DNA from 3 places in the Paenibacillus sp. BIC5C1 genome. Region 1 is predicted to be linked to each of the others. Evidence: predicted binding sites of a transcription regulator. Region 1 holds the regulator's gene; each other region holds the start of a gene.
What was found. The regulator Rex, encoded in region 1, represses fermentation and respiration genes when NADH is low (regulators of the CRP and FNR family bind a similar motif). The targets are predictions, from matches to a motif close to TTGTGAAATATTTCACAA.

Region 1 (6,253 bases):
TGACCGACTATCCGGAAAGTGCATTGACTCGTTTTTACCTGGCTCTGGCTCATCTTAACCTGGAACAAACCGAGGAAGCTGGAATACACTTGCAGCGGATTATGCATCTGAACGGTTCGCCGAGATTAAAAGGACTGGTATGTAACGTTCTGGGCTGTATCGAGGCCAAACTGGCGAACCCGGAGGGTGCATGTTCACTATTTGCGCAGGCACTTCAGTATGACCCAACGTTGACCGAACCGCTGTATAACATGGAAGCCTGTCGAATAAACAGCGGAAAATGGCAATATGCAAATCAGCTGACTGCCTTGACTTAAGGCTATTCGGCGGCATGAAGACGGTGTTCCCTCCTCTGGCATAGCGGCGGGACACCGCCTTTTTTTGTCAGTTAATTTTCAAACGCCCTTTTTTTTGCTATGCTGTAACATAGACTGGAATGGAAGGGACCGTACATTGCAATGAAATTTGCCGTATTGGATTTCGAAACAACCGGCACGCAGTCCGACGGTGAGATTATACAGGCCGGACTTGCCATCATAGACCATGACTACAGCATAACTCAAATATATAGTTCTTATGTGAACCCAGGTGTATCGATTCCGCCGTTTATTACAGGGTTAACCGGTATTACTGATGAAGACGTGGCGAATGCTCCCTCATTGGAAGAGATGATGATGGAGATGGTTCCGCTGCTCGACGATGTGGTTCTTGTTGGACACAACGTTGCTTTTGATTTTCATTTTCTTCAAAATGCACTCGATCGTTGTGGTTACCTGCCGTTTACCGGACGGATTCTGGATACGATTGATTTCCTGAAGATCACGTTCCCGTCACTGGGCTCCTATCAACTCGGTTATGTGTCTTCAGAATTCGGATTTCAGCATGACCGCCCTCATCAGGCAGACAGTGATGCACTTGCGACAGCTTTTGTATTGCTGAAGTGTCTTGATGAGCTGCGTGCATTGCCTTTGATTACGATTCAGCGCCTCAGTGATCTGTTTGCTCCGGAAGACAGTGACTTGGGGTGGTTCTTCGACGGAATGCGCGCGGAGAAGGAAGCAGAGCCGATTCAGGATCTCGAGGGTCATACGTATTACCGTCAGCTCGCCTTGAACGTTAGTGATTGGACCGATATTGGCTCACCACGTGATGAGCGGCAGGGTAATCCACTGGAGGGTGTCAGTTTTGAACAGTATATGGACCAGGTTAGAGATAACTTGAAGCAGACGCTGGACCATTATGAGGAGCGTGAAGCGCAAACTCAGATGTTCAGCAGTGTCCGACAAGCGTTGGATGAAGAGAAACATCTCTTGATTGAAGCCGGGACCGGTACAGGCAAATCATTGGGTTATTTGCTGCCTGCCATCTATGAAAGTGTGAAACAGGAACAGAAAGTTATGGTCAGCACACATACCATTAACTTGCAGGAGCAATTGAGAGAGCGTGATATTCCCTTGCTGACGCAAGTGGTTCCGTTCCCGTTCAAGGCAGCAGTGTTTAAAGGACGTGGACACTATCTGTGTCTGCGCAAATTTGAGCATAAGATCAACAAACGTGAATTCGCTACACCGAAAGAGGATTATTTTACAGCGGCTCAGATGATTGTCTGGCTTACCCAGACGGAGACTGGTGACGACGAGGAGCTTAATCTAAGCGGACGCGGAGGAGACTTCTGGGAGACGGTACAGAGTGAGTCAGAATCCTGTCTTGGACGTACCTGTCCCTGGTTCCGCAAATGTTTCTATCACCGGGCGAAACATGAAGCCGGGCTATCCGATATCGTCATTACGAATCATTCAAAATTGTTTACGGATGTCAAAGCAGCACATCAGTTGCTGCCAGCCTACGAAAGTCTCGTCATCGATGAAGCACATCATCTGGAGGATGTAGCAGGTAAACACCTTGGTCTTCATATGAAATATTTCACGTTGGTTCATACATTGACCCGACTGTTCAAAGATAGCCGTAATGGCCAACTGCCTATGCTTCGTTCTCAATTATCGGGACATGAAAATTCGGTACAGTGGGGCTCCATGATCGATCAGATGTTCCCGCTTGCGGTCGAAGTCAAGGAGATATGGGATCGACTCAGCGATACACTGTTTGGCCTGTTGCCCGAACGCAGCGATGCTTCTCCAGGCGAGACAGGACAATTTTCTCTCCGACTGAAGCCTTCGCAAAAACCAGCCAAATGGCAGGAATTGCAGGATGTTGAAAATCAGATCTATGTCACCCTTGGCGACTTGATTCGTAAAGGAGACAAGCTGCTGCTTGAAGTGAAAGAAGATCAGGACGATTATCAGTCGGATAGTCTGATTACGGATATATCAGGTCTGCTCAAGGACTTGGCAACAATTAAGGATAATTTGCGTTTCTTCATGCGGATGGATGATGCGAACACCGTGTACTGGATGGAGGCTAGCGGCCAGTTCCGCAGTAAATCACTGCAACTCTATGCTGTTCCTGTCGATGTCAGTGCACAGTTGAAGGATATGTTCTTTGATAAAAAGAAAAGCGTTGTGCTTACATCGGCTACGCTCTCCGTTGACAAGTCATTTCAATTCATGATCGAACAGCTGGGCTTGCAGGAAGCTGCCGAGAATAACCGTCTGCTAACGTCGATGCTGCCGTCACCGTTCAATTATCGCGAACAGGCCCTACTCGTCATTCCGCGTGATTTCCCAAGTGTGAAGGGCAGCGTAGGTGATGCCCACTTTGTGGATATGCTCGTGCATTCGCTTGCGGAAACGGCGATCGCGACCCGTGGACGCATGATGGTGTTGTTCACCTCCTATCGCATGCTGCGCCAGGTGTATGACCCGCTTAAGGAGGCCTTGTCAGGCAACGATATCTCTTTGCTGGGGCAGGGGGTCGACAGCGGCAGCCGTTCCAAGCTTACACGCCGCTTCCAGGATGCAAAAGCAACGGTGCTTCTTGGCACAAGCAGCTTCTGGGAAGGGGTGGACATTCCCGGAGAGGCTCTGACCTGTCTTGCGATTGTCAGATTGCCTTTCCAGCCACCGAACCATCCTTTAGTCGAAGCGAAGAGTGAGCTTTTGCAACAACAGAAGAAAAACCCGTTCATGAAGCTGTCCGTGCCACAAGCCGTTATTCGTTTCAAGCAGGGATTTGGCAGGCTGGTTCGCACAGGCAAAGACAGAGGCATTGTAATTGTGTACGATACACGCGTCATTGAAGCGTATTATGGCAAGTACTTTTTATATTCACTGCCTGGTCCCAAAATGGAACACATGCTCACCGAGCAGATGGTTCCACGCATTTCGGAGTGGCTCGAGAGACCAACCGATGAACAACAATAATAGATACGCTCTGTAGCTTCCATTATTGCAAGACGCCAGTGATTGGCGGTAAAATTGAGATATAGTATTCATTCGTTTCATGGGTAAACGAGTAAAGGGATTCCAAGCGAAAGCAATTGAAGCAATAATCGATTTTATAACAAGGAGCATCCTGTTGAATTCAGTAGTCATTTTACATCGTTGCCGACAGGGTGCTCATCTTTTCATCTATCTATCGTGGCCTTGGTAAGGGGGAGCAATGAATGAAATCAGATAAAATTTCGGAAGCCGTGGTGCGTAGATTGCCTGTTTACTTGCGTTATTTGAATGAACTGCATCAGCGCGAAGTCAATACGGTTTCTTCACAAGAACTTGGACTGAGGCTGGATCTGAATCCTGCCCAGATTCGTAAAGACTTGGCTTACTTCGGTGACTTTGGTCGTAAAGGGATCGGGTATGACGTTTCATATCTCATCGAGAAAATCCGCCATATTTTAAAAATAGACCAGCAGATCAATGTGGCTCTTGTCGGAGCAGGTAATTTGGGACATGCTTTGTCCAATTACAATGCCTACCTCAAAGACAACATGAAGATCGTCGCTGTATTTGATGCCTACGGTCCGAAGATTGGGAGCCAAATCAACAGTCTGACGGTGCAGCCGATGAATGAATTAACGGATTCGGTCAAAAAAGATAACATTCGTATAGGTATTATCACGGTTCCGGATACGGAAGCCCAAAATGTTGCAGATCAGCTGATTGAGTCAGGAATTGAAGCGATCCTGAATTTTGCGCCTACGATCCTGAAGACCCCGCCGCATATCCGCATTCATCATGCCGATTTTACGACGGATCTGCTTAGCCTGGCTTATTACTTGGAGAATGGAAAGGACGACGAGGAAGATGACGACAAATAGATGGGTCATTCACAACGGCAAATTTGCCGTGAGTGAGGGTACGAATTGGAACGTGGTTCAAGGTTTTATGGTTGTTGAGAATGACAAGATTGTGCATATTGGTGAGACATTGCCGGAAGGAGACGAAAGCCTGACAAAGGTGGACGGAAAAGGACTGTTCTTCTTGCCGGGTCTGATCAATACGCATGGTCACGCGGCCATGTCGCTTCTGAGAGGCCATGGAGACGATCTGGCGTTACAAGTATGGTTGCAGGAGAAAATGTGGCCAATGGAGGCCAAAATGACGTCTGAAGACGTATATTGGGGCACATCACTTTCCGTACTTGAAATGTTGAAGGGCGGAACAACAGCTTTCCTAGATATGTATGATCATATGGATCAGGTTGCGAAAGTGGTGGAACAATCCGGCGTTCGGGCTGCTCTGGCACGTGGGGTAATCGGACTTTGCTCAGAAGAAGAACAGTTGCGCAAGCTCGAAGAGTCTGCAGCATTTGCTCGTCAATGGAATGGACAAGCAGACGGAAAAATTACAACCGTAATTTCTCCGCACGCCCCTTACACTTGCCCTCCGGATTACATAGAGAAGCTGGTACAGGTTGCTCATGACCTGAATCTGCCTTTGCATACGCATATGTCTGAAACACTTCGCGAAGTGGAGCAGAATGTGGCTGATTACGGTCTGCGCCCGGTTGCACATCTGGAGAAGCTAGGATTTTTCTCCCGTCCATCTCTGGTTGCGCATGCGGTACATCTGAATGATGAGGAGATTGAGATTCTGGCGAAGCATGATGTAGCGGTTTCCCACAATCCAGGCAGCAACCTGAAATTGGCTTCAGGTGTTGCACGAGTACCTGATCTGCTGAAAGCAGGCGTGACCGTGTCCCTCGGAACAGACGGACCAGCGAGTAACAATAACCTGGATATGTTTGAAGAGATGAGACTGGCTGCATTGATTCACAAAGGGGTGTCCGGTGATCCTACTGCAGTGCCGGCAGGGGAAGCGCTTCTGCTTGGAACTTCATATGGTGCCAAATCCATATTCCTGAACGATACAGGCGCTCTGCAAGTTGGCATGAAAGCTGATTTTATTGCGTTGAACATCGAACAAGCCCATTTCTATCCGCATACGGATCTGATTTCCCATACAGTTTACTCCGCATCGGCCAAAGATGTGGAGCATGTATGGGTGGATGGTAAACAAGTGGTTAAACATGGCGAATGTCTTACAATGGATGAAGAGCGCATTCTGCGTGAGTCTCAACTGGCATTTGACAGTCTGCTGGCCCGTTAATTACAAGGACAGCAGCGTCATAGGGAAAGGAAGTTCGGCTTTTGAAGAAAAAAAAGAAGTGGATATGGATTTCGCTGCTGCTCCTGGTTCTGATTTTGTTTGGACTTCAGCGTTATTATGTCTATGTGACTCAGGATCAGCGCAAGGAAGAAGCGTTGGCTATACAGGCGGCTCAGGAACAGCTGGGCATTACGTCCCACGAAGAGTTGCGTAAGTATGTCTGGGGGCAAAAAGACGGCGGAGACAACATATACTGGACCCTGGTCGGCAAAGATAAGGATAACCAGGATGTCATGGTATGGATCAAGTTTGATGAGAATAATAAACCTGTGACGGGAACCAATGCGGTGCACGGTGAACTGTTAAAGAACGGCATGAATGAAGCTCAGATTCGAAATCGGTTCAGCTCTGAAGTTCCGGGTGGAGAGATCAAGCGCATTATGCCAGGTGTTGTGAATGGGATCTATGTATGGCAAGTGTATTATAACGATGATACTCACAACTATTATCGATTTTACCGCTTCAGCAACGGGGAACAGGTGGACCTGGTCTATACAATACCGAACAGCTAGAATTAGCAGACGTGTTATCGTCTGAAAAGAATACATTAAAGAACCGGCAGACGGAAACCCGACTGAACCGGTTCTTTGACGTATTTTCTTGATCATTTTGGATTTGAATAGTTAAAATTCATATTTTCGCCTTAGATATTGTATATACGATGTGATATACTCAAATATGTATTC
Region 2 (6,253 bases), 370 kb from region 1:
CGAAGAGGGAATGGGTGAGGGCATGCATGAAGAAACACATGAGGAAAGTGAATCAACGGAAGATTCAGGCCATAAGTAAATGACCAAAGAAGATGGTGATGCATGATGGGAGATATGTTGCAAGTCGTTCGACGAGAGATGAAAATGGGATTTCGCAACCCTTGGGCATATTCATTTTTGATTCTTTTCTGCGTATTTAGCCTGAGTTTGTTGATCATTAACTCTCAGAATTTTGTAGCAGGATACTCTGGCACGACAGGTTCCATGTTAAATCTGATTCTTTATCTGTTGCCGCTGATGACCCTTTTTCTGGGCTCATTCTCATTGACTTCTGAAAAGGAAGAGGGCAGCTGGCAGCTGTTGTCCACATACCCTATCGGTACGATGTCTTTTATTGTTGGCAAATATCTGGGTCTGTCGGTTGTATTAATGACGATCATTACATTCGGTTATGGCCTGATGGGACTTCTTAGTGGATGGGTGGGCAGCCCTTTGGATGTTATGACGTACCTTTTGTTTCTGGTCTTCTCCTGTGGACTGGTGCTGCTATTTCTGACTATTGCACTGTTTATCGGTTCGTTATCCAAAAATCGCTGGCAAGCGTTAACGATATCCGTCTCCGTTTGGTTTTTTGCTGTGATCGGATGGCCTACGCTTCTAATCTCCGTATTGGGTCTCATGCCTTATCAGTGGATAAAACCTTTACTCACCGTTCTAACCTTCATCAATCCGGCTGAGCTGGTACGTTTGTTTGTGGTGATCAAACTTGGAGGGGGCTCGATACTGGGACCTGAATATTATCAGTGGGTAGATTGGGTACAGCCATCCAGCGGGAGCTGGATCTTTATGGGGATATGCCTGCTGTGGATTGCATGTTCGATCGTGGCAGTTTACGGGATCTGGGAAAGGGGGCGTTCTCATGGATAACGTGGAAGCAGAGATTGTTGGATTGTGTAAATCCATAAAAAAACAACAGATCGTTGAAGATATATCCTTTCGCGTTTCTTCCGGTCATGTGCTTGCCTTATGTGGCGGAAATGGGGCGGGAAAAAGCACCGTTCTGCGTATGCTTGCAGGTATTCTTCAACCTACCTCGGGTGAAATCATTATAAACAAGATGCGCTGGTCCAAAGAACGAAAGCGATATTCGGAACAGATCGGGTATATGCCCGATGATTATCATTTCAACCAGGGCTTGACCGCAGAGGAAGTGCTCCAGTTCTGGGCGGCGCTTAGGAGAGTGCCCAAAGAGCGAGTAACGGAAGTGCTAACGATGGTAGGCTTGGCCGATCAAAAAAAGAAACGGGTCACGACCTTTTCCAAAGGTATGCGGCAGCGTGTGTTATTTGCCCAGGCTCTGCTGGCCAAGCCTCCGCTGCTGATCATGGATGAGCCGACGAATGGACTGGATCCCTTCTGGATGCAAGAGTTTGCAAATCTGATCAAACAGATCAAGGCGGAGGGACAGATGGTCGTGTTCTCCACCCACCAGCTTGAGATTGCAGATGATGTTGCCGATCAGATTGTTTTTATGAACCAAGGACGTAATGTGGGAAATGGTCCTACTGAAGACTTTCGTCAACAGTTCGGGTCGCTTCATGCTGCATTTCATCATAGTCTTGGCTTAAAATGAAGGTGAATTTATTGAAAAAAAATAGTGCTAAAATGAATTCGAAAATGAGAAGTTTGATAACTATCCTGATTGGAATGGCTGCTGTGCTGGCCGCTGTGTGGGCAATTTACCAGGGGACTTCATCATCCGAGCCCAAACGAACCGGTACTATTGAAGCAGGTGTAATTGCTCCTGAATTCACTGCGGTTAATTCAGAGGGAGAACAGGTCAAGCTCTCCGATTATCGGGGCAAAGTCGTCATGATTAACTTCTGGGCTTCATGGTGCACGCCCTGTGTGAGGGAAATGCCAATGATTAATCAGATCGCTCAGACGTATCAAAACGATGTAGAGACCCTGTTTGTCAACGTGGGGGAAGCGAAGGGCACCATTCGAGAATTCATGGAGAAACAGCAATTCGATTTCCCTTTTATCATTGATGTGACCGGAAAGGTCTCCAGCCTGTATCGCATCACCGGGTTGCCAGCGACCTTAATCATAGATCAGGAAGGTATATTCAGTCACATTCTGCTCGGTGAGTTGACCAAGGATACTCCTTTGCAGCAATGGCTGGAGGATACCGTACAGTAATAGAATTGAAGCTATGCAGATTTATGAACAAAAAGAAGTGGAGAAGTCGCTCGCTATACGAGCGGCTTCTTTTGTTTTACTTGTAAGATGCTATCAGAATCCGGGCAACCGCGAACGGTTTTCCAGAACATCTTGCATGCATAGTAGAATTTAAAATTGCAATACCACGGTTGTGCCTAATGAATCAATAGCCCCTTTGGGTGTTTTTTACGCTTTTCACCGAGTTGTCAGAAAGAGTTGATCCTTTCTTGAACATTTAGGGACGAAGACGTGTCAGTGATTGAATTGCTAATTCACAAAGATATAATAATTTTAACTATTAGGTCCTGTTAAGTACTTTGGCTCTTCCGTTTCAGGTAAAACATTGCTCGCCAAACCGTGCTAAGTCCAGTAACGATGTGTATCAATACACAATGATGGTGTGATAAAGCTCCTTCGTCTCATACTTTGTGAAAAAATTCTCTTTGTACATACAACGATGGAGGAACGCTTTATGGATAGACCCTGAACCAGTCTAGTGGGGTTTCTATCAACCTGATAAAAAACGTAGTCCGAGGGCTGACTGACCTAATAATTAAAAGATTCAAATCAGTACGAAAATCGAACAGAGTTTGAAAGGAGGCAGTAAACAATGGCAATCGATACGGTGATGTGGAGCAAGCTGGTGACAGGCATGACGCTGGGCTTCCACGCTATTTTTGCGACGCTAGGCGTCGGCGTACCCTTAATGATCGCAATTGCAGAGTTCATGGGAATTCGCAAGAAGGACCCCCATTACACACTGATGGCGAAGAGGTGGTCAAGAGGGTTTGTCATTTCTGTGGCGGTTGGTGTGGTGACAGGTACAGCGATTTCACTGCAGCTGGCCCTGGTGTGGCCGAATTTTATGAAACTGGCAGGCAATGTCATAGCACTCCCACTATTCATGGAAGTGTTTGCGTTCTTTTTTGAAGCCATCTTCTTGGGCATTTATTTGTATACGTGGGATCGATTCAAAAATCCATACATCCACTGGCTGCTGACGATTCCCATCGTCACCGGTGCAGGTATGTCGGCTGTGTTTATTACGACGGTGAACGGCTTCATGAACCAGCCTGGAGGCTTTGTCATGGAAGCAGGCCAATTCACAGCGGTTAACCCGGTGCAGGCGATGCTGAATACGGCGACATTCTCCAAGGTGTTTCATGTATTAAGCTCGGCCTATTTGACAGGAGCTGCCCTGTTAGCCGGAATTGCAGCCTTTGCAATGCTGAGAAAAGGAGCATCCGCCTACCACAAAAAAGCCTTGAATCTCATGATGGCGGTGGTTCTGCTGTTCGGCTTACTGAACACATTAGCGGGAGATGTGTCCGCCAAATTTCTGGCCGAGCATCAGCCGGAGAAACTTGCAGCTGCGGAATGGCATTTTGAGACGGAGAGCGGCGCAGATTTGATTTTATTGGGATGGCTGAATGCAGAGCATGAAATTATAGGAGCCCTCCACCTGCCGAAACTGCTCAGCTTCCTGGCTTTTAGTGACTTTAATGCCGAGGTAACCGGACTGGAGGAATTTCCGGAGGACGAATGGCCGCCACTGCTCGTTCACTACCTGTTTGATTTAATGGCGGGAATCGGATTTACGCTGCTGGCTATCTCGGTTCTGTACTTCCTGTTTGTGTTCTGGAAAAAGCGCAATGAGCTGAACAAGTGGCTGCTTGGGATCATAGCGCTGGGTGCTCCAATGGCTTTTCTCGGGGTTGAGCTGGGTTGGTTCTATGCTGAACTGGGACGACAACCTTGGATTATCCGGGGATATATGCGTGTGGAGGAAGCCGCCACTTCATCACTCAACATCAGAATGATCTTTTTCTTCTTCCTGCTCCTCTACATCGTTCTGGGAGTGATGTGTGTTCTCGTATTAAGACGTTTATTCAACAATAATCCGGCAGAAGTCGAGATGGAGAAATGGATGAAGGAGAAGCGCAATCAGTCTACAGAAAAGGGTGAGCGTACATGAGTTACGAACTGATTGGCATTTCGGTACTCTGGCTGTTCTTGTATGGCTATTTGATTGTAGCCTCCATTGATTTCGGGGCGGGTTTCTTTGCCTTTTATGCACGCTTGACGAAACAGGATCACCTGATTAATCGTCTGATCTCCCGTTATTTATCACCGGTGTGGGAGATTACGAATGTATTTTTTGTCTTTTTCTATATTGGCATCGTTGGATTCTTTCCCGACACAGCTTATTATTACGGATCAGCGCTGCTCGTACCGGGAAGCATTGCGGTCATTTTACTGGCTATTCGGGGGTCGTTTTATGCCTTTGAGAACTATGGCTCCAAAAATAACATCGTGTATCTGTTTCTTTATGGAGCTTCGGGATTGCTGATTCCCGCTTCGCTATCAGTGGCGCTAACGCTGTCTGAAGGTGGTTTTATTGTGAAGCAGGGTTCGACGGTTTCTCTGGATTACTGGACGCTGTTTACCAATCCGTTATCCTGGAGCATCGTTGGACTGGCGATTGTATCCGTATTGTTCATTAGCAGCTCTTTTCTGGCCTTCTATGCGTCGCGGGCAGAGGATCACTCTGCATTGAAGCTGGTGCGAACCTATGCCCTGTTCTGGAGCACACCGACGATTATCATCGCACTGACTGCATTTATTTATTTGGGACAGCACAATGTGCGACATTTTCAAAATATGATGGATTTATGGTGGCTGCTTGCGCTTTCCGTTGCCTTCTTCATGATTGCGATGTGGCTGATCTATAACGGCCGCCGCTACGGATTAGCGTTTATATGTATCATGCTGCAATTTTTCTGTGCCTTTTTCGCTTATGGAATTGGTCAATATCCTTATATCCTTGATCCGTTCATTACAATTCAGAATAGTGTGACCTCACCAGCGATGGGCTTCGCACTGGTAGTTGTGTTTATCGGTGGCATGTGTATGTTGATTCCTTCCTTGATTCTGGTTTTCAAACTGTTTCTGTTTGATGCGGATTATGTTAAGGGAAAAAAATAATTAAATGCAGTATGTGACATAAGGGAGTAATCTCACAGGTTCATAGAAAGGAGGAGAGTTTGCATGAAGAGGAAAACAAGCTTGATCTCTCAACAAATGTCTGGGCAGCGAAAACGTCTCGTGCTCCTTGCAGTGATTTCACTTGCGCTGGGTGCAGCAATTGTAAGTCAGGCTGCGCTGCTTGCTGAAGCAGTGCAACGGATTTTCGTGGAGCAGGCCTCCCTTTCGTCGGTCGTCATGCTGCTAGGGATACTCTTGGCTGTCATGGTCGTACGTACGGGGTTGTCTTATGGGAACGGAAAAGTTGGTTTGCATATGGCTTCCAGTGCGAAGAAGAATATGCGCGCAGCCGTGCTGCAAAACTTGACCCATGCATCGATACCATCAACCCTTCGTGGACAAACAGGCGGAAAGGTCAGTGTTGCTCTGGATGCTGTGGATGAGGCTGACAGTTATTTCAGTCAGTATATGCCGCGTATGATGGAGGCTGCCATCATTCCAATTCTGATTTTGGTGGTAACGTTTATGCAGCATGCCAATTCAGGCTTCATTATGCTGTTTACGGCTCCGTTTATCCCCTTGTTCATGATTTTGGTGGGACTGAAAACGAAGAACAAATCAGAGGAGAAATATGCGCAGCTGGCCGAGTTCTCCGGTACGTTTCTGGACTCTCTTCAAGGGCTGGTTTCGTTGAAAATATTTGGACGGGCTCATCGTCAGCAGCAGGAGATTGAACGCACCAGCCTGGGATATCGGGATGCCACGATGGGCATTTTGCGGATTGCATTTACCAATACGTTCATGCTGGAATCGATCGTAATGCTAAGCATCGGTATCGTGGCTCTTGAACTGGCAATCCAGCTGCTTGTATTCAAATCGATGTCGTTCCACACCGCGTTTCTAGTGTTGCTTCTCGTTCCCGAGTTCTACAGTTTGTTGAAAAATACGGGAACGGCTTTTCACAGCGGGCGAACAAGTATGGGAGCAGTTCGTAAGGTAGAGCAGATGCTTGAGGAAACAGCTGGGGAGAGTAAATCGGCAGATG
Region 3 (6,253 bases), 2.6 Mb from region 1:
TATACAAAGGTACTGTTTGTCGATTCCATCTCACTGACAATGGCCCGCGCAACGATATCACGTGGTGCCAGTTCAAGCTGTGCATGATACCGTTCCATGAAGCGCTCGCCTTTCACATTGCGCAAATAAGCTCCTTCGCCACGTACAGCCTCGGACACCAGGAAACGTGGTGCTCCTGGATAACAAAGTGAGGTCGGGTGGAATTGAATAAACTCCATGTCCCGGACAACTGCTCCGGCACGATAGGCCATCGCCACGCCGTCTGCTGTAGCCACTTCCGGATTAGTCGTATATCGATACAACTGTCCAGCCCCGCCAGAGCATAGTACGGTTGCCTCTGCTTTCACAAATACTTGCGAACCATCAGCCTTCTGAACCAGCGCACCTACACATTCTCCCTGCTCTGTAATTAGATCAATGACAAAATGCTCATCCCACACTTCAATCCCCGGATGTTCATTCGCCTGTGCAGCCAGTGCACGCACAATCTCATATCCCGTTGCATCCCCATTGGCATGCAAAATACGGCGGTGGCTGTGCGCACCTTCCTGCGTCAACGCCAACTCGCCGTTCTCCAGATCAAACAAAGTACCCAAGCGAATCAGTTCTTTCACTCCGTCAGGGCCCTCGTTCACCAATGCTTCGACTGCTTCGGAGCGGCATAATCCCGCTCCTGCAACAAGTGTATCCTGCAAATGGTAGGCAGGTGAATCATCTTCAGCAATAACCGCAGCGATTCCCCCCTGCGCATACCGGGTGTTACTTTCCAGTAACGACTTCTTCGTGATCATCAACACACTGCGTTGTTCACTCGCCTTGATCGCAGTAAACAAACCAGCAATGCCTGAACCAATAACCAGCACATCCGTCTCCACCATCGGCAGCGCGGACAGATCAAAATCCACTAAATATTGCGGTATCATGTTATTTCACCTGTCTTGGAGCAAGAGTAGCGCATGCTACTTCACCAGTAACATGCGCTCTAGTGATTCTCTGGCTTTGTCAGCAACAGCCGATGGCACGTAAATCTGCGGCTTCATCGTTTCCAGACATTTAACCAGCTTTTTCAAGTTGTTGACCTTCATATTCGGACATACAAGGAACTTCGTAGCAAAGTGGAATTGTTTGTCCGGGCTATCGAGACGCAGTTGGTATCCTGTACCATCCTCAGTGCCTACGATAAATTCCTTAGCGGATGAATTTTTACAATATTCCAGAATGGCGGTTGTGCTACCTACGAAATCACCCATCTCTACGACCTCAGGACGACATTCCGGGTGAACAACAAACTCTGCATTTGGATGCTTCGCTCTCATCTCAACCACGTCTTTGACCGTCAGCATATCATGGGTATTGCAGTAACCTTCCCAGATAATCATTTTCTTGTCTGTATGTTGTTGCACATAATGTCCCAGATTTTTATCCGGTACCCAGATGATTTCATCGGAATCAACAGATTGAATGACTCTGACAGCATTGGCCGATGTACAACAGATGTCGGTCTCTGCCTTGATCTCAGCTGAGGAATTGATGTACGTTACAACTTTGGCATTCGGGTGCTGTGCTTTCAACTTACGTAAGCCTTCAACGTTCACCATGTCTGCCATTGGGCAGCCTGCACGTTCGTCAGGGATGATAACCGTTTTGTTAGGGGCAAGAATTTTAGCGCTTTCACCCATAAAATGAACCCCGCAGAAAACGATAACATCCGCATCGGTTTGTGCCGCCTTCTGAGCCAGCAAAAACGAATCTCCCCGGAAATCAGCGACCTCTTGTACCTCGTCACGTTGATAATAATGGGCAAGAATAATAGCATTACGTTCCTTCTTCAACTCCATCAGCCGCTCGCGCAGCTCCCGGTTCATCTCAGCCTTGCGCTCTAAAGCCAGAGCTTCCACCTGTGATCCTCTCCTTATCGGGACAGCCTTATACGCTGTTTTATATGGCAAATCCAAGTCGTTATTTTCGCTTGAGAAACGAATCACAAGCGGTTTAACACCTAATGTACACAACGTTCACGACTCTGTCAATAAATGAAAACGCCCCAGAACAAGGGCATAACCGCCCATTTCCTACGTAGTTCGCCCTAAAGCTCCCGGTTATCATTATCTATACAATTTGAAGGAATACATAAAAAAAGAGAGCCCGAGGGCTCTCCTTGTCATCTGCCACTATAGACAGATTGTGTTATAAATTAAGACGTTGGCTTCGTTCCACCATCATCTGGGTCATTGCTGTTTCCTTTGTCCAGGTTCGGAGCTTCGTTAGGAATATCTCCGGCTGGTGGCTCAGGCGTTTCATCTTTGCCTTGGATACGGACGCGTACATCACCGATGTTGTCGATGATTGCCTCTCCGCCTTCGCTAGGCGTACCTTCGCCATCGTTGCTGTTTTCATCTTTTGGAGTCAGAGAACCGGTCTCGATCAATTGCTTGATCTGATCCATTTCCAAAGTCTCCACTTCCAACAACGTTTGAGCGATCAGATGCACTTCTTTGGAATGCTTAACGAGCAAGTCTTTACACTTCTCATAGCATTCGTTAATAAAGCGTTGCATTTCCTGATCAATCTCGTATGCAATGGAATCCGAGTAATTCTGTTCGTGACCGATATCACGACCCAGGAATACCTGTCCCTGTGAACTACCAAACTGCATAGGTCCCAGCTTCTCACTCATACCGTACTCCATAACCATGCTACGGACGATACCCGTTGCTTGTTGGAAGTCACTATATGCGCCCGTACCGATTTCACCGATAAACAGTTCTTCGGATACACGGCCTCCAAGGAGTCCTGTAATTTTGTCCAGCAATTCTTGCTTGGTAACAAGCATACGATCTTCTTTTGGTAACATGATTACATATCCACCCGCACGTCCGCGCGGAATAATGGTAACTTTATGTACCATATCGGCATGTTCCAGGAAGTAACCTACAATGGTATGACCTGCTTCGTGATAAGCGACAATACGTTTTTCACGGTCACTGATAACACGGCTTTTCTTCTCCGTACCAACGATGACACGGTCAATCGCCTCGTCAACTTCTTTCATAGAAATATCTCTGCGATTACGACGTGCCGCAAGCAATGCCGCTTCATTCAAGAGATTTTCCAAATCTGCACCGGAGAATCCGGTAGTACGCTTCGCAATAATGTCCAGCTTCACATCTTTGGTGAGTGGTTTGTTGCGTGAGTGTACTTTCAGAACTGCTTCACGACCTCTCACGTCAGGGCGGTCAACCGTAATTTGACGGTCAAAACGTCCTGGACGCAGCAAGGCAGGGTCCAAAATATCAGCACGGTTCGTTGCAGCAACAATGATAATACCTTCATTGGCTCCGAATCCGTCCATTTCAACGAGCAACTGGTTGAGTGTTTGTTCACGTTCATCGTGACCACCACCAAGGCCAGCACCACGCTGACGTCCTACAGCATCGATCTCATCGATAAAGATGATACATGGGGCGTTTTTCTTCGCATTTTCAAACAAGTCACGTACACGAGATGCACCGACACCGACAAACATTTCAACGAAGTCAGAACCGGAAATACTGAAGAATGGTACACCCGCTTCACCAGCAACAGCACGAGCGAGCAAGGTTTTACCTGTACCCGGAGGACCTACAAGCAATACGCCTTTCGGAATTCGTGCACCTACTGCTGCGAATTTACGAGGGTCCTTGAGGAAGTCCACGACTTCAACAAGCTCCTGCTTCTCTTCGTCAGCACCCGCAACATCTTCAAATGTAACCCGTTTTTTCTCTTCGTTATAGAGACGAGCACGGCTTTTACCAAAGTTCATTACTTTACCGCCGCCGCCTTGTGCCTGATTAAACAGGAAGAAGAACAGCAGGAACATAATGATCAAAGGAATGAAGGAAGTCAGCAACGTCAACCAGATGCTGTCACCTTTCATAGGTTCCTGATGATATTGGAATTTGTTCGTTTCGCTTGCAGTTACAAGCTCACTAATTGCCTCATCCGTAGGAGGAATATACGTTGAGAAATTTTCTGATTTGGCTCCGTCAGGCGTCTCCCTGTATTGACCGGTCACGAGGTACGTCTGACCGTTGAATTGAACCGTCAATTCAGAGACGTTGTTGGCCTTGATCGCAGCGCGCAACTGATCATATCTAGGATTATCGGTGGCTTCGCCGCCATTGCTGACGAACTGGACTATCCCCACCACAACTAAAAAAAGAATCAAATAAAAAGCAGAATTCCGGATGAACCGATTCATCCCCTACCTCCTCTCGAGACACTGTAATTATTTTAACATAGCCCAACGTAGCTTCTCAACAGAAGCCACCAACAGATATGGGCTTGGAACTAGCTTAAGCATTAGTTGCTGTAAACTTCCGGTTTCAGAATCCCGATGTAAGGGAGGTTCCGGTACTTCTCGGCATAATCCAGGCCATAGCCAACGATGAATGCGTCTGGAATGTCAAATCCGGTGTAATGAGCTTCAAGTTCGACTTTGCGACCTGAAGGCTTGTCAAATAGCGTAACTACGCGGACCGATTCAGCACCGCGGTTCTGCAAGAGTTCGATCAGATAACTGAGCGTGAGTCCACTATCAATAATGTCCTCTACAATCAGAACCTCGCGTCCCTCAACGGATTCATCCAGATCCTTAATGATTTTGACAACGCCAGATGATTTGGTGGAAGCACCATAACTCGATACTGCCATGAAATCCATCTCAACAGGTACCGTAATGTTCTTAACCAAATCAGCCATAAATATAAACGCACCCTTGAGCACACAAATGACCAAAGGATTGCGATTTGCATATTCGGCACTTATTGTTGCGCCTAATTCCTTGATTTTACTCTGAATCTCTTCTTCACTGATCAATACTTCCTGAATGTCGTTCTGCAACTGTGCGAACCTCCTAAGTTATACATATGAAAGCCTTACCTGAACCATAACCACTACCCCTGAATCGCTGAATCGCCTACAGTCATGTACAGGATTGCGGAAGTATCCTCCCTGACAGGAGCTACACTAGACCGGCGAACACCCGGTAACCAGATGATATTGCCTGCTCCATCACATACCACGGGAACCCGTGAACGGACAGAAGGGGGAATTTTCTCATCGATGAAAATATTTTTCACCTTTTTGCTTCCGTTTAATCCCATCACTTTCATGGTATCTCCAGGTAACCGTGAACGCACAACCAGCGGCATAAGCAGTTGATCCGCATCAAATGCGGCATGGTCCGCCGATTCCGGTACATGATAATCCTCGGGACTCATCGGAACGATCCGAACATTCCGGTCGATTTCCGCGAGAGAAAGCTCATAAGTTCCGCTCCATTGAGCAAGACGATATTCGTAAGATTGATCCTGTACGTCAGTCCGTATGCCGAAAGAGATCAGATCATACTCCCGGGTGCAGGCGAGTGTCTGTCCTATATCCAGGCTCCAGGTCGTCGCGTCAGGTTGAATAACCTTGCGGCGAATGGTCTCAATACGGGTAAAGTCGACAAAATCACTGTCCAAAGGCAGATAATTCAATATTAGTTTAATCAACCTTCGTTGTAAAGCGACATGTAACTTCAAAAAGGAAGGCACCTCAAAGGTTTGCCTTCCGCCGTTCGCCTGCACTAGACACCTGTATGCGTCATATGCACCTTGTTCCATGAAATCGTCTTCATCACCTACAATTTCGGCAAGTCGATTCAAAGACGGCGTTAACTGTCCATTATATTGCCCCAAAAAAGGAAGCACATCCAAGCGAATGGCATTACGCCGATATTTACGCAGGGAATTGCTTTCATCATTAAAATACAGAAAACCCTGGGTATTACAAGCTTCTACAAGGTCTGTCTTGTTTATACGAAGGCATGGACGAATAAGTTCCACATTTTTTTCTCGCCTTTTAAACTTCATTCCTGCGAGTCCGGAAAGACCACTCCCACGCAGCAAATGGAGCATAACCGTCTCTGCTTGATCGTCGGCATGATGGGCCAGTGCAATGCTCGCCGCATTGTGTTTGGCAGCCACTTCATGCAAAAACTCATATCGTTTGTTGCGTGCAGCTTCCTGAGAGCCTTGACCGGTAAGCTTCATATAAGAAGGTACATCGGCCTTCACCCATTCGAATGCAATGCCCAGTTGATGAGCAAGTGCCCTCATCATCTCGGCTTCATGATCAGATTCAATCCGAAAGCCATGATGTACATGGGCGCAAATCAATTCCAGCGGAACATGCCTAGTACTGATCTCATGCATGATATGCAAAAAAG

Region 2: a site for Rex is predicted at 2,650-2,667, ahead of RS891_RS18655 (cytochrome ubiquinol oxidase subunit I). Genes of this name have one in related genera too.
Region 3: a site for Rex is predicted at 1,970-1,987, ahead of nadA (quinolinate synthase NadA). Genes of this name have one in related genera too.

Annotation. Positions count from the first base shown of each region.
Region 1 covers NZ_CP135922.1:4,576,796-4,583,048, reverse strand. Annotated here, with positions in the region: gene RS891_RS20270 (tetratricopeptide repeat protein) at 1-317, shown strand, start outside; gene dinG (ATP-dependent DNA helicase DinG) at 459-3,320, shown strand; gene RS891_RS20260 (redox-sensing transcriptional repressor Rex) at 3,563-4,216, shown strand; gene RS891_RS20255 (amidohydrolase) at 4,203-5,507, shown strand; gene RS891_RS20250 (cell wall elongation regulator TseB-like domain-containing protein) at 5,549-6,079, shown strand.
Region 2 covers NZ_CP135922.1:4,211,204-4,217,456, reverse strand. Annotated here, with positions in the region: gene RS891_RS18675 (nitrous oxide reductase accessory protein NosL) at 1-79, shown strand, start outside; gene RS891_RS18670 (ABC transporter permease) at 106-927, shown strand; gene ccmA (heme ABC exporter ATP-binding protein CcmA) at 920-1,633, shown strand; gene RS891_RS18660 (TlpA family protein disulfide reductase) at 1,678-2,202, shown strand; gene RS891_RS18655 (cytochrome ubiquinol oxidase subunit I) at 2,834-4,198, shown strand; gene RS891_RS18650 (cytochrome d ubiquinol oxidase subunit II) at 4,195-5,208, shown strand; gene cydD (thiol reductant ABC exporter subunit CydD) at 5,272-6,253, shown strand, end outside.
Region 3 covers NZ_CP135922.1:62,096-68,348, reverse strand. Annotated here, with positions in the region: gene nadB (L-aspartate oxidase) at 1-923, opposite strand, end outside; gene nadA (quinolinate synthase NadA) at 960-1,898, opposite strand; gene ftsH (ATP-dependent zinc metalloprotease FtsH) at 2,195-4,240, opposite strand; gene hpt (hypoxanthine phosphoribosyltransferase) at 4,342-4,881, opposite strand; gene tilS (tRNA lysidine(34) synthetase TilS) at 4,935-6,253, opposite strand, start outside.